DNA from 4 places in the Paenibacillus sp. FSL H7-0714 genome. Region 2 is predicted to be linked to each of the others. Evidence: riboswitches for the same ligand, from Rfam matches in the RefSeq annotation. Region 2 holds a riboswitch; each other region holds the start of a gene.
The links. A riboswitch is a leader RNA that binds a small molecule or an ion and turns the genes downstream of it on or off. The one in region 2 is predicted to bind cyclic di-AMP.

Region 1: it holds a riboswitch for cyclic di-AMP, as region 2 does, so the genes downstream of both, NST34_RS17020 (APC family permease) here and NST34_RS02675 (hypothetical protein) in region 2, are expected to answer to the same signal.
Region 3: it holds a riboswitch for cyclic di-AMP, as region 2 does, so the genes downstream of both, NST34_RS00190 (3D domain-containing protein) here and NST34_RS02675 (hypothetical protein) in region 2, are expected to answer to the same signal.
Region 4: it holds a riboswitch for cyclic di-AMP, as region 2 does, so the genes downstream of both, NST34_RS00540 (C40 family peptidase) here and NST34_RS02675 (hypothetical protein) in region 2, are expected to answer to the same signal.

Annotation. Positions count from the first base shown of each region.
Region 1 covers NZ_JBBOPT010000001.1:3,867,283-3,870,405, forward strand. The annotation lists gene NST34_RS17020 (APC family permease) at 155-1,972, opposite strand; cyclic di-AMP (ydaO/yuaA leader) riboswitch at 2,096-2,254, opposite strand; gene NST34_RS17025 (disulfide oxidoreductase) at 2,452-2,916, opposite strand; gene NST34_RS17030 (DsbA family protein) at 2,913-3,123, opposite strand, start outside.
Region 2 covers NZ_JBBOPT010000001.1:595,808-598,930, reverse strand. The annotation lists gene kdpA (potassium-transporting ATPase subunit KdpA) at 1-1,089, opposite strand, end outside; gene kdpF (K(+)-transporting ATPase subunit F) at 1,102-1,179, opposite strand; gene NST34_RS02675 (hypothetical protein) at 1,306-1,722, opposite strand; cyclic di-AMP (ydaO/yuaA leader) riboswitch at 1,913-2,102, opposite strand; cyclic di-AMP (ydaO/yuaA leader) riboswitch at 2,523-2,688, shown strand; gene NST34_RS02670 (hypothetical protein) at 2,822-3,123, shown strand, end outside.
Region 3 covers NZ_JBBOPT010000001.1:40,674-43,796, forward strand. The annotation lists gene NST34_RS00180 (HD domain-containing protein) at 1-349, shown strand, start outside; gene NST34_RS00185 (TatD family hydrolase) at 461-1,231, shown strand; cyclic di-AMP (ydaO/yuaA leader) riboswitch at 1,429-1,658, shown strand; gene NST34_RS00190 (3D domain-containing protein) at 1,940-3,103, shown strand.
Region 4 covers NZ_JBBOPT010000001.1:112,638-115,760, forward strand. The annotation lists gene NST34_RS00530 (c-type cytochrome) at 1-135, opposite strand, end outside; gene NST34_RS00535 (GNAT family N-acetyltransferase) at 263-748, opposite strand; gene NST34_RS00540 (C40 family peptidase) at 1,004-1,495, opposite strand; cyclic di-AMP (ydaO/yuaA leader) riboswitch at 1,501-1,642, opposite strand; gene NST34_RS00545 (C40 family peptidase) at 2,002-2,430, opposite strand; cyclic di-AMP (ydaO/yuaA leader) riboswitch at 2,484-2,622, opposite strand; gene NST34_RS00550 (hypothetical protein) at 2,837-3,123, opposite strand, start outside.

The DNA.
Region 1 (3,123 bases), 3.3 Mb from region 2:
TACCTCAGTCTCACTTTTAAATGATATTGATTCTCATTCTCTATGTCAACATATAAATTTTAAATTTTGTGGATTTGTAATAATTTCCTTCTCAAAAATACAAAAAAAGGCTATATTCCGAACGTTCCGGATATAGCCTCTCCTTAATGATCCATTATTTATTCAAATGATATGGGACAGTCGCAACTACAACATCTTTTGAATTCATTAGATACGAACGGATTAAAAAGCTGGTCTGATTATGAAGTACAGCTTGCCACCAATGCTTAGTTATAAACTGTGGAATCAGAATCGTGATATGATCCGTCGCTGCGGTCTTCCACTCCACTGTATCAATAAATTTCACTAACGGACGAATAATACTGCGATATCTGGAACGAAGTACAATCAGGCGTACACCCGGATTCCATTCCTCCCACCGTTGCTCCATTTTTTGAATGTCCTCTTCATCAAAGCCAACATACACGGCTACAACATTATCCGTTAGAGACTTGGCATAGCTGATGGAATGTAGTACAGCACGTGTTACACCCGCAACAGGAACAACAACCGTACTGCCTTTAATCAAAGGTTTATCTGTACTCGGGCATATACGAAGCTGATCTGCAGTGTTCAAATAGTGCTTGTGAATCCGGTGGAACACGAACATTACAGCAGGTAAGAAAATGAAAGCCATCCATACGCTTGAGAATTTAGTGATGATAAAAATAAGCGTAATCGTCAATGTAGTCAGCATACCGATGGTATTTACAACAAATCTTTTTTTCCATCCCGCTGGTTTTGTTTTAAACCAATGAACCATCATTCCTAGCTGTGACAATGTGAAAGGAATGAATACACCAACCGCATAAAGTGGAATCAAGCTTTCTGTATTTCCGTGGAATGCAGCTACAAGCACAGCAGACAGAACACCTAGAAAAATAATACCATTAGAGAAACCTAGACGGTCTCCACGAACCATAAAAGCATGTGGCATATATTTATCTTTTGCAAACATAAATGCGAGCAGCGGGAACGCTGAGTAAGCTGTATTAGCTGCCAAGAACAAAATTACTGCTGTGATACCTTGAATGAAAAAATATAAGGTTCCGCGGCCAAAGGTCGATTCAGCGATCTGTGAAACAACCGTTGCCTTTTCATCAGGCACTATGCCGTACCAATACGCCAGTAGTGTGATACCTGTAAACATAAATCCAAGTATAACCCCCATAACCATTAAGGTCTTGGCTGCGTTCTTTTCAGCTGGTGCTTTAAAGTTTGGAATGGCATTAGATACAGCCTCTACACCCGTAAGTGCCGAACAGCCAGAACTGAAGGCTTTTAATAGTAGAAACAAACTAACATTAGAAACAGCAGAGCCAATTTCAGGGACATTCGCATGTACGCCACCTGCTGCATATTTAATAATACCGGAGATAATCAACACTACAATCGACACTACAAACAAATACACTGGGATTGCGATGAATGAAGCTGATTCTGTAACTCCGCGAAGATTAATCAAAGTAAGTAAAATAATAACTGATACTGCAATAAGAACGGTGTGATTATGAAGACTTGGAAAAGCCGATGTGATCGCATCCGTCCCTGCCGACGCACTAACAGCTACGGTCAGAATGTAATCCACTAACAAAGACCCTCCTGCTAAGAGCCCTGTCGGAACACCAAGATTACTCTTGGCAACGATGTAAGCTCCGCCTCCCTGAGGATAAGCGTAAATCGTCTGCCGATAGGATAAAATCAGGATGGCCAGCAGGCCCAATACGGCTAATGCAATTGGCAGGGAATACCAGATGGCAGTAAACCCCGCAGCCACCAGTACAATCAAAATTTGTTCCGTTCCGTAGGCTACAGACGAGAGCGCATCAGAAGACAGGACAGCCAGTGCTTTAACCTTGGATAACTTTTCATGATCGAGTTCGTTCGACTTCATCGGACGCCCGATCAATAGTCGTTTTACCTTGCTTACCATGGTGGATACAGTTCCTTTCTTTGGGAGCTGAAACGGAATTTCCGCGCGCTGTTTTCATTGGTGGATTTCATAAATGCAGACACTAAAAATAGCATACGGAAATGATCCGCATGCTATGCATGGTCATTATCCCACCTTTGCTTACGAGGTTAGCTGGCGGATTCGGGCTGTGGTTTAGCCCTACGGTATAAGTCTAATCGACCCATTCCGATTCACCCCATTGGCACATATGCCAAGTTTGGTTCCCCCGTTTTTCCTAAGAAAATTCAGCGCATATTCAACTTCTCACAAGGTCTAATATTAGTCTACAAAGCGTATACAGTAAAGCGTTGAAAAAAATGAAAAAAGAATGAAAAAACATCCAGTAAGCGCAAATACAGCGTCTTATTGGATGCTCTCTTTCATTCTCTTCAATTATCCCTCTGGATCGTGTTTTTAATCACTTTTCACATTTTTTCGGATCCTTTAAAATTAAAAAATCAAAATCCTAAACTTTCCTCTGTATCTAACTCCATCACTTCTTCTTCCTTGCGTCCGTACCAAAGTAAAATGCTAATTAAAGCAAAAGCGATTAATGCAAGGAAAGGAATCGTAATGAATCCAAAAAAGTTCAAGTAATCCTTATTACAAGGAACACCAATTGTACAAGGAAGCACTTTACTTAACGCAGGAATCTTCTGCTCCGCATAATGATAGATCGAGATACTGCCACCAATCAAGCTTAGTGGAAGTACATATGGGATAATCCTTTTATCCCCTCGAAAGGTTGCAATTCCCAAGAGGAATAACTGAGGATACATAAAAATTCGCTGGAACCAGCAAAGCTTACAAGGTTCATATTTCAATACTTCGCTCAGATACAAGCTACCAGCAACAGCAACTAAAGAGACGAACCAGGCCAGATACAGGCAGTTACGCTTGCAAAAAGATAGGAACTTTGTCACTTTGCCTCCACAGCTTTTGCGGCGTCGTTAATTTCAGTTGAAATCGCTTCAATGTTAAATGGATCCGTAGTCATTACTCCATTGATATAAAGGGATGGTGTAGTCGTCACCCCAGCTTCACTAGCTAACTGCATACCCTTATTCAGCTCATCTGCATACGTACGATCCTTAATATCTTTACGAAGCAGTTCGTAATCGATAGCTAAC
Region 2 (3,123 bases):
AAGAGGCGTAATACCTCCCAGCGGCGTCAGCGTATCATGCATATTGTTAACACTACCTGTCGTAGCTGCGGTTGTTACTGAAGTAAACAAGGAAGACTGCGGTATGCCGAAGCGTACCTCTTTACCTTCCATGCTACCTTGTGAAGATTCGATTCCTAGTGCATTGATCGCCGGATTACCTTTTGATTCAGCATAGAAGTTTAGGCTTAATAGCAGAACAAATAAGGTCATCATTGCGGTAAAAATTACCCAGCCCTGACGTTTGTTCTTGGCAAACAATCCGTACATATAAGGGAGCGAAGCTGGCAGCATCCACATAGAGAGAATCTCCAGAACGTTCGTAAGTGGATTAGGGTTCTCAAAAGGATGTGATGAATTGGCTCCGAAGAAGCCGCCACCATTGGTACCCAAATGCTTGATCGATTCCAGAGAAGCTACTGGACCGATAGCGATTTGTTGCGTTTGTCCCTCTAGTGTAGTGACTTCAAGTGATGGCTTGAGCGTTTGTGGCACATGTAGTCCTACGAGTACCAATGAAACCAGCAGAGCTAGAGGAATGAATACACGAATATGTGCTTTAACGAAATCCTCGAAGAAGTTCCCGACTGATTTCCGTCCTGTGATTCCTCTGACAAAGGCAACCGCAACAGAAAATCCGCTCGCTGCAGACGTGAACATCATCATCGTGATGACAGCCATTTGTGAAAAATACGAAAGTCCCGTCTCCCCGCTGTAATGCTGCAGGTTTGTATTAGTCATAAAGCTGATCACCGTATTGAACGAAAGCGTCTGTTCCATATCCGCAATTCCATTCGGATTTAGCGGTAATCCCCGCTGCAATCGAAGAAAGATATAACTGAAAGTAACCAGTACGATATTCGTTAAAACAAAGCTAAGCGCATACTTTTTCCAGGACATACCGTCCCGTTTTTTCAGGCCGATCAGCTTATAAATTCCTTTTTCCATGCCTCCAAACCATCGATCCGTACGGTTCGGTTCATTAGAAAATACATAATATAAATACGTGCCCATCGGCTTAACCAGCAAGATAAGAATTACGATTACAGCAACTATTTGCAAAATGCCCATGAATGCCCCTCCTTAAAATTTCTCCGGATGAATCAATGCGTAAACCAGATATACAAACAACAGTAGGGTAACAGCGATTACTAGAATCACAACTTATCCCTCCCTGTATCCTCAACTACACCTGCGCACCAGCGCATAAATCCATAAAACAACCCGTAAATTACAGCTAACGAAGCTACCATATACAGATCCATCATATCTCCCGCACTCCTTCTTTTATCCTTGATGAGGTGATTTATCGATTAGAAAATCAGCATCACCACTGTGGGAATAGATTACATAACTTGCACCAAGTCTTTTATAGACCAATCTAGGATTTATTGAGCTTGTGATTACAAAAATCGGCTGCGTCGTCCAAGTGCGGCACATCTGAATGTAGCGGCAGCATAACGTAAAGCTGCTCTCGAACAGATATACCCGTCCTACCGGGAACGGCGGGCGAAACCAAGTATTCTGATGGCGGGTATCAACTAGAACGACTTGTTCAATCCCCATCTCTTCGAGTAGGGCCTTCTCAGGCAAGTTGTTGGTCAATCCGGCCATCTTAATGCCTCTGAATTTTAGAAGCTTAATAAAATGTTCGCCTGCCTTCGTTGGCGCACATACCAGTACATATTCATTCTGATCTGTCATCTCTTATTCTCCTCAAATGCTTTGCTTGTAAGATCAGAGCTTGATCACCCTGATCTTGAAAGAAAAGCTACCGCTAATGATGAATATAACGACCTCTTCGTGAGGTTTTCCATAAATGCTTTGCTTAAAAAAGCACAGCAAAAAGCCACAAAGGATTCTCCTCTGTGGCTCGCTAGCGGTCACATTGCACTCATCCTCTCTCCATACGCTTACGAGGTTAGCTGTCGGATTCGGGCGGTGAGAGTCGCCCTACCTGTATAGATGCGAGCTCACTCGCATCTTCTACAGGATTCACCCCATAACCGGCTTCCGACTCTCACATCGTCTGCCGATTGTTGGTTCCCCCGCTTTCCTTATCGGAAATTAAGCGGATCAAATATTCGATTGTTGTTGAAACAGGAGTAATCATACCCTTATGCAGGAAGAATTGTAAAACCTGATTGATGCCAAAATAATGCAAATTAAAAACTATTTTCGCGTTGGATAGCGCTTACTTGATATCCAATCTCTCTATATCTCTTGTTTACTCGAGTTTTAATCCATTAGCGAAAAGCGGGCATACCATGTGATTTTATTCACCACAAATGTAGAAATCTCAAAAAATCGCCTTTATAGGTAAGAAAACAAGAAGTCGAGATTAAGCGAGGAAGAAGCCCGATAACTCGCAATAAATACCTATTTGGTTCCCTTTTCCGTCGTAGTAGGCAGGATTTGGTTTAAATCGCGCTCAAAAGAACACTTTCTGTTTTTACAGAAACACCTTGAAAAGAGTATGATTCGGGTTGAATCTATTTCACAAAATACATTCAACGCTGAGTTCCTGTATTTGCAGGGAACGGGGGAACCATCAGGCCACATGGCCTACTTGGGGTGAATCCGAAGGAGACTGTTCAAGTCTCACATAGGTAGGGCGACTCTCACCGTCCGAATCCGACAGCTAACCTCGTAAGCGTAAAGAGAGAGACCCTTGATCCGCCACGCTTTGGCACAGGTATGTGTATACCTGTATTCCAAAACCGCAGCAGAGGTCCTCCTCTTGCTGCGGTTTTTGCGTTACCTGAATCTATAGGGTGATAGCATGCTGGACGGGGTGAAAGGAATGAAACACTATTATTGGGGAACTCAGCAAGGGCTACTTGAGCCGATAAGTCTAAATTATGTTTGCTTTGGAGCGTTGTGGTTCGAAGAGGATCATCACAGAACTATTGTCGGCTATGCTTTTGGTCAGAAGCAGATTGAATCACTTCGCCATTTCAGCAGCCCATCTACCTGTGAATACTGTATGGACCGAACAATTATATACGAAATATATAAAAATATCCGAGAAAAGCAACAGCTGCAGGATTGGTCAGCACACCAACGTTTTCCGTGGCTCACCGCTTTTAAGGAACCGTGGAAAGA
Region 3 (3,123 bases), 560 kb from region 2:
TCGTAAACTGTATAAATATGTTGAGGTGGAGAATCTCGATACAGATATGATTACTGAAATTCGCAGCAGTTTTGCGGCAGCCGGACTTCACCCAGAATATGATTTGGAGATTGATTTTCCGACAGATCTGCCCTATGATGTGTTCCGTCCGGGAGAAGCTTTTGACAATAAACAAATTCTGCTGCTTGATCGGCATGATCATCTGCGGGAAATTTCAGAGGTGTCGGATATTGTGCGTTCTATTAGCGGCATTCACCGTGGCAGATATCATCTTTATTTTCCTCAGGATAAGTTGAGAAATGCGCTTACGCGATTGCCTGCTTCTATTGCAGAGATTTTTGCAAAATAATACAAGAAAATATGGGATTTATGACAAGAAGAGTAGAAATATAAGATATAACGGATAGCGTGAAACTTATATTGTCTTATATTTAAAAAAGAACAAGGAGTGAGGGTTAAAATGTTTCTGTTTGACACACATACGCATCTGGATGCACCTCAATTCGACGAGGATCGCGAAGAAGTTATCGTTCGTGCTGTAGAAGCAGGAGTTAGCAAGATGATTAATATCGGATTTAATCGGGAGACGATTCCCTCAACGATGAAGCTGGCGGAATCTTATGATTATATTTATGCGGCAGTGGGTTGGCATCCTCAGGATGCGATTGATATGAAAGAAGGAGATCTCGATTGGATCGCTTCTCTATGCAGTCATAAAAAAGTAGTGGCTATTGGTGAAATCGGACTGGATTATTACTGGGATACTTCTCCCAAGGATGTGCAACATGAAGTTTTTCGCAAGCAAATTGGACTAGCCCGTGAACTAAATATGCCGATTTGTATTCATGATCGTGATGCCCATGAGGATGTTGTACGGATTTTACGGGAGGAAAAGGCAAATGAGGTTGGAGGCGTGATGCACTCGTTCTCAGGAAGCTGGGAAACAGCTAAAATGTGCTTGAATCTTGGTTTTCATTTATCCTTTGGAGGACCCATTACGTTCAAAAATGCAAGAGTGCCAAAAGAAGTGCTTGCGCAGACCCCACTAGACCGATTATTGATCGAAACCGATGCTCCATATTTGACTCCACACCCCTTTCGCGGGAAGCGAAATGAGAGCGCTCATGTGAAGCTGGTAGCAGAGGCAGCAGCTGAAATTAAAGGGTTAACATGGGAAGAATTGGCTAAAATAACGTATGCGAACGCACTGGAACGATTTGGGATTGAGTGAAAACGGGAGCAAAACAGGCGAAAAATAGAGAATGGCCGATATATTAAACTTTTTTAATATAAAAACGGCTGAATATTACAATATTTTAACCATATTTTTGCGTAAACGTGGTTGAATCGTCCTTTACAACATGCATCAAAACAGGATATCATCTTTTCAGTGATGTGAGCTGTGTTATAGTGACAGCCATTGATTCATGGATCGTCTCGCTGAGTCTCCGTATGGAGAACGGGGGAACCAATATTGACCTGCCGCATGCCTGTATTTTAAATACGGTTTAGACGTGCCGTAGGACAGTATTTGATTTCTTCACGTGGTCTTTGGGGTGAATTTAAGGGCAACCGCCATGAGCGGGTGACCTGAAATAGGGCGTCTCTCTTTCGTCCGAACCCGACAGCTAACCCCGTAAGCGCAAGTAAGAGAGGCAACCTCGTGCACAAGCATTCTCTATTCTGATATTGGAGAAGCCACGAAAGAGTCCTCAGTTGAACTCTTTTTAGGCTTTTTTATTTTTGAATAAATAGAATGTTGCCCACATACTGTTATATAACAGAGGTGGGAGTAGCTGTGCCGAGCAGGCGATCCATGAGCAGGAGACGCTAAGTTATTACGTGCGTGTCCTGTGACAATCTCAAATAGTTTCGTCAAAGGAATTCAGTCCTCATGATATACAATTGACGACGGGGCTATGTAAGGAGGATGGAGAGAATGGGCGTATTCCAACCAGAAGTATCCCATGATTCGCAGTCATCCAGCAGGTCTTTCGCATTACGGTGGGAGCAAGTAAATACTCGCGTACTTTTACTTGCAGGCGTGATTTCAGTCGCTATCGCGCTACTTATTCTGCTGTACGTACACGGTCAAAGTAACAAACAATTATTTTTAGTAATAGACGGGCAAACACAGACGCTTGAAACGCGAGAAGCGCTTCTTGGTGATGTGTTGGAGAAAGAGCAAATTTCGCTGCAGCCGCATGATGAACTATCTTTAGGACTGAGTGATGAAATAAAAGACGGTGACCGTGTCGTTATCAATCGTGCGCAGAAAATTAGTCTTACTGCGGATGGAGCAACAAAAACGTTATATACGACCGAAGACACAATTGGTAAAGCAATTGAGAAAATGGGCATTACCCTAGAAGGTCATGATAAGATTTTCCCTTCGTTAGACACCACCATTTCTGCAAACATGGAGGTTAAGATTGTTCGCATCAACAAACAGACTGTACAGCGATCAACTAACTTACCCTTCAGAGTCATCAAGACAGCAGACCCCTCCCTTACTGTGGGAACAGTTAGAGTGGCACAGGCAGGCAAACCAGGCGTCATGATTCAGCATATTGAAAAGATCTACCAAGACGGAGAACTGGCCTCTATGCGCATGATTGGTAAGGAAGTACAAACGGTAACGAAAGATAAGATTATTGCCGTTGGTACCAAAGCACTTCCTAAGCCGGCTGTAGCTAAGACTACAACAACTTCCAAATCAAACACCACTTCAAAAACGGCTAAGGTTAGCGCCAAGACTAATAACGTCACAAGCAAGGCTGGCGTAGACTTTGAGTACAAGAAGATGATTAAGAACGTCTCCATGACAGCTTATTCATCAGAAGAGCCAGGTATTGGTACCAAAACTGCCTCCGGAACACGCGTAACGGAAGGTCGTACAATTGCGGTAGACCCGAATGTAATCCCTATTGGCTGGTGGGTATATATCGAGGGGCTTGGATTCCGCCGAGCAGAAGATACTGGCGGTGCCATTAAAGGCAATAAAGTAGATGTCTATTACGATTCACTGAGCCATGTCCGTAATTTCGGTCGTAAATCACGTACCGTTTATGTGATTGGACCTGTGAAGCCGGAGTTAAACTAGGCTGAAGCTTTTGCAAATTA
Region 4 (3,123 bases), 480 kb from region 2:
CGCATCCAATTGGACTTCCGGCATCGTCGGCTTATTCTGTTCAGCTACCTCTTCTTTACCTGGAAGTGTAAACATAAGTACTACCGCAAAGGCACAGGCGGCAAAAAACAAACCGCTCATGATCCATTTCTGCATCCCAGTTCGTCCCTTCTATGTAAGCTGCTCCCTACATTATAGCTCAAGGTGAAGCGTTATCATAGGGTTTGTGACAAAAAAATGAACGATAATACCATCAAATCATTGAAAAATATGGAATTTAATATTATTTATCATAGACCATGCAATAAAAAGGTTTGTTTCCTGTGGGGGTTAGGCGTTCATACGTATCGGTAATCGTAAATCCACACTTTTGGTAAGTTCGGATCGCCCGCTGGTTCCAGGTCAATACCTCTAGATCAATCTCACGCTCAGGATAACGAAGCAAGGCTGCTTGCACGATTGCATCCATGAATATTTTTCCTAGACCTTGACCGCATAGATCAGGGCGCATACCAATCCCCAAGCGAACAACACCTTCCATTGGAAACAACTGCGCGAATCCACACAAAATCCCTTGCCCATTTAATATGGAGACATATTGCTCATTCCGTAGCTGCGGGTCACCGAACTCGATTCCAAGAGCCTGCATTTGCTCCCACGGCATCCAGCCGTAAATATTATAAGGGGCAGTGTAATCCCAGTTGCAAATCTCTTCCGCGTGACTGGTCTCCATAGGCGCTACATGAAAAGTAACAGAGGGATTTATCATAAGGTCAAGGACCTCCTTTCACGGGGGGACTTAAAATGTCTTATATTTCTAGCTTAAAATACTTATGGTCCTTATAAGGATATCGAAGGCGTTTATGCTTGTAACTAATTATATACAAAAAGAGGCATGGTCGACTCAGAAATTTATGAGGATTATTGTTTTACAAATTCTGAGAGGGGTAAATACTAAATAAGACAAAAAACAAGCTCTTCCCCAAGAATCAACATCTTGGAAAAGAGCCTATGTACGATTTACTTATTGAACATCATCATTATCTTCTGTCTCAGAAGCAACAGAATGATAAGCATCCGTGCTCATAATTCGTTTAGCACCGATGTAGCGTTTCACGTAGTAGCTATCACTCAGGGAGCTAATTGTTACACCGCGTGAGGTAGATGCGTGTGCAAACTTGCCTTCACCGACATAAATACCGACATGGGAGACACCCTTACCACTTGTATTGAAGAATACAAGATCTCCAGATCTTAAATCATCTTGGGAGATAGCAGTACCCATTTGATACTGGGAACCTGATTGGTGTGGTAGGTTTATACCAATTTTATCAAATACATACATTGTAAATCCGGAGCAATCAAATCCATTTGTGGAGATGCCGCCGGATACGTACTTAGTTCCGATGGTCTTGTCGATCACTTTATCCATTTTGGAATCCGCGAAAGCGCTTCCTGCTCCGATGGTGAAAATAATGGAAAAGCTAAGTACTGCTGCTGCTAGCTTCTTCTTCAAAAGTTTATACCCCTTCCGGATGCCTACGAGGTTAGCTTAAGGGTTCGGTTGAAGGTCCCCTATGACCCCTCTAAAAATGGAGGTCAATTCACCCAAAGTTGGTTCCCCCGTTTTCCTAATAGTTAGGAAACTCGGCTAATACTGTTGATTAGGAATAGCTTGTAATCAATACATGACAAAACCTTTGTAAATAACAACTTAATGATTACAAAAATGTTACTAAAATCTTACTGCAGTTATTGTAACAAACAGAGTGCCGCTTGGCAATCGTTTTTAACATAATCATGCAGAAAAATTCGTTTTTTTAAAGACAAAATGCATATGTAAGCGATAATATTAAACTAATTTTTATATTTATTGAAATTTTTATCAAATAAAAGTGTTTAAAGTCCGTTCTAGAGGTGTAAAGAATATAATAAGGCAAAAGAAAACCTGGATTCGATTAAGTCAATAATCAAACCCAGGTCTATATAATGTAATTGTGAGGTTATAGTTGTGGGGAAGTATTAATCGTAGGCTATAGCTTGATATGAGGAAGTACTCATTACTCTTTTAGCACCAACGTAGCGATTGGCCCAGTAGGACTGGCTAAGTGAAGTGATGGTCACGCCATATGAAGATGATGATTGTGCGAATTTTCCGTTTCCAACATAAATGCCGACATGGGATACGCCGTTGCCCAATGTGTTAAAGAAAACTAGGTCACCTGAACGCAATTTGCTTTTGGCTACAGGAGTTCCGACATTATATTGAGCTTTTGAAGTACGGGGCAAAGAAAGACCCACCTTCTTGAATACATACGTAGTAAATCCAGAACAGTCAAACCCGGCAGTGCTAGTGCCTCCGGTTTTATAGGCAACTCCAATTGTCTTTGAAATAACACTGTCCATCTTAGAATCTGCAAAGGCACTTCCTCCACCAATAGAGAACGCCATCACAAGTCCTAGCGCCGCAGCGACGCATGCTTTTCTTAAATTCTTCAAAAAAATTGTACCCCTTCCAATGCCTGTGAGGTTAGCTTAAGGATTCGGTAGAAGGTTCCCCTATGATCACTGCAAAGCGAGATCAATTCACCCAAAATATGGTTCCCCCACTTCCCGGTGCAAGGAATTCGGCGTTTTATGCACCAGATAGTGACTTATCGACATGACTACGACAAATACATGAAGTTATGTAGAAATCGTTTCAAATGATTACAAACTTGTTACCAATGGAACAGGACTTATTGTAACAAAGTCTTTACGATTTTGCAAATCCTCATAATTTGTCTATAACGCGAAAGAGTCCCAGCTCCTGATTCAGGAACCGGGACTCTTATATTATGTTCTGTAATGCTTCAAATTATTGTGGAAATGCTTTACTGTGCCATAGATGATATTGAGCTGAAATTCCCCACATTTTGAAGAGTGTTGAGGGCAGTGATGAAAGTTGACGAATAAGAAGTGCTGGTAGGCCAGGACAGAAGATACCCGTTAGTCCGCACACTAGCAAAAGGATCAGGCCTGCTGCACCAAGTATGATTGAAATTCCTATTGCCGGAATCAGCGACTTCAAGCAAATGAATAAGGAGGAGAACATCCCCGTGCCGCTGGTATAACCAAACTGCATATATAGAAGGAACAGGCGCA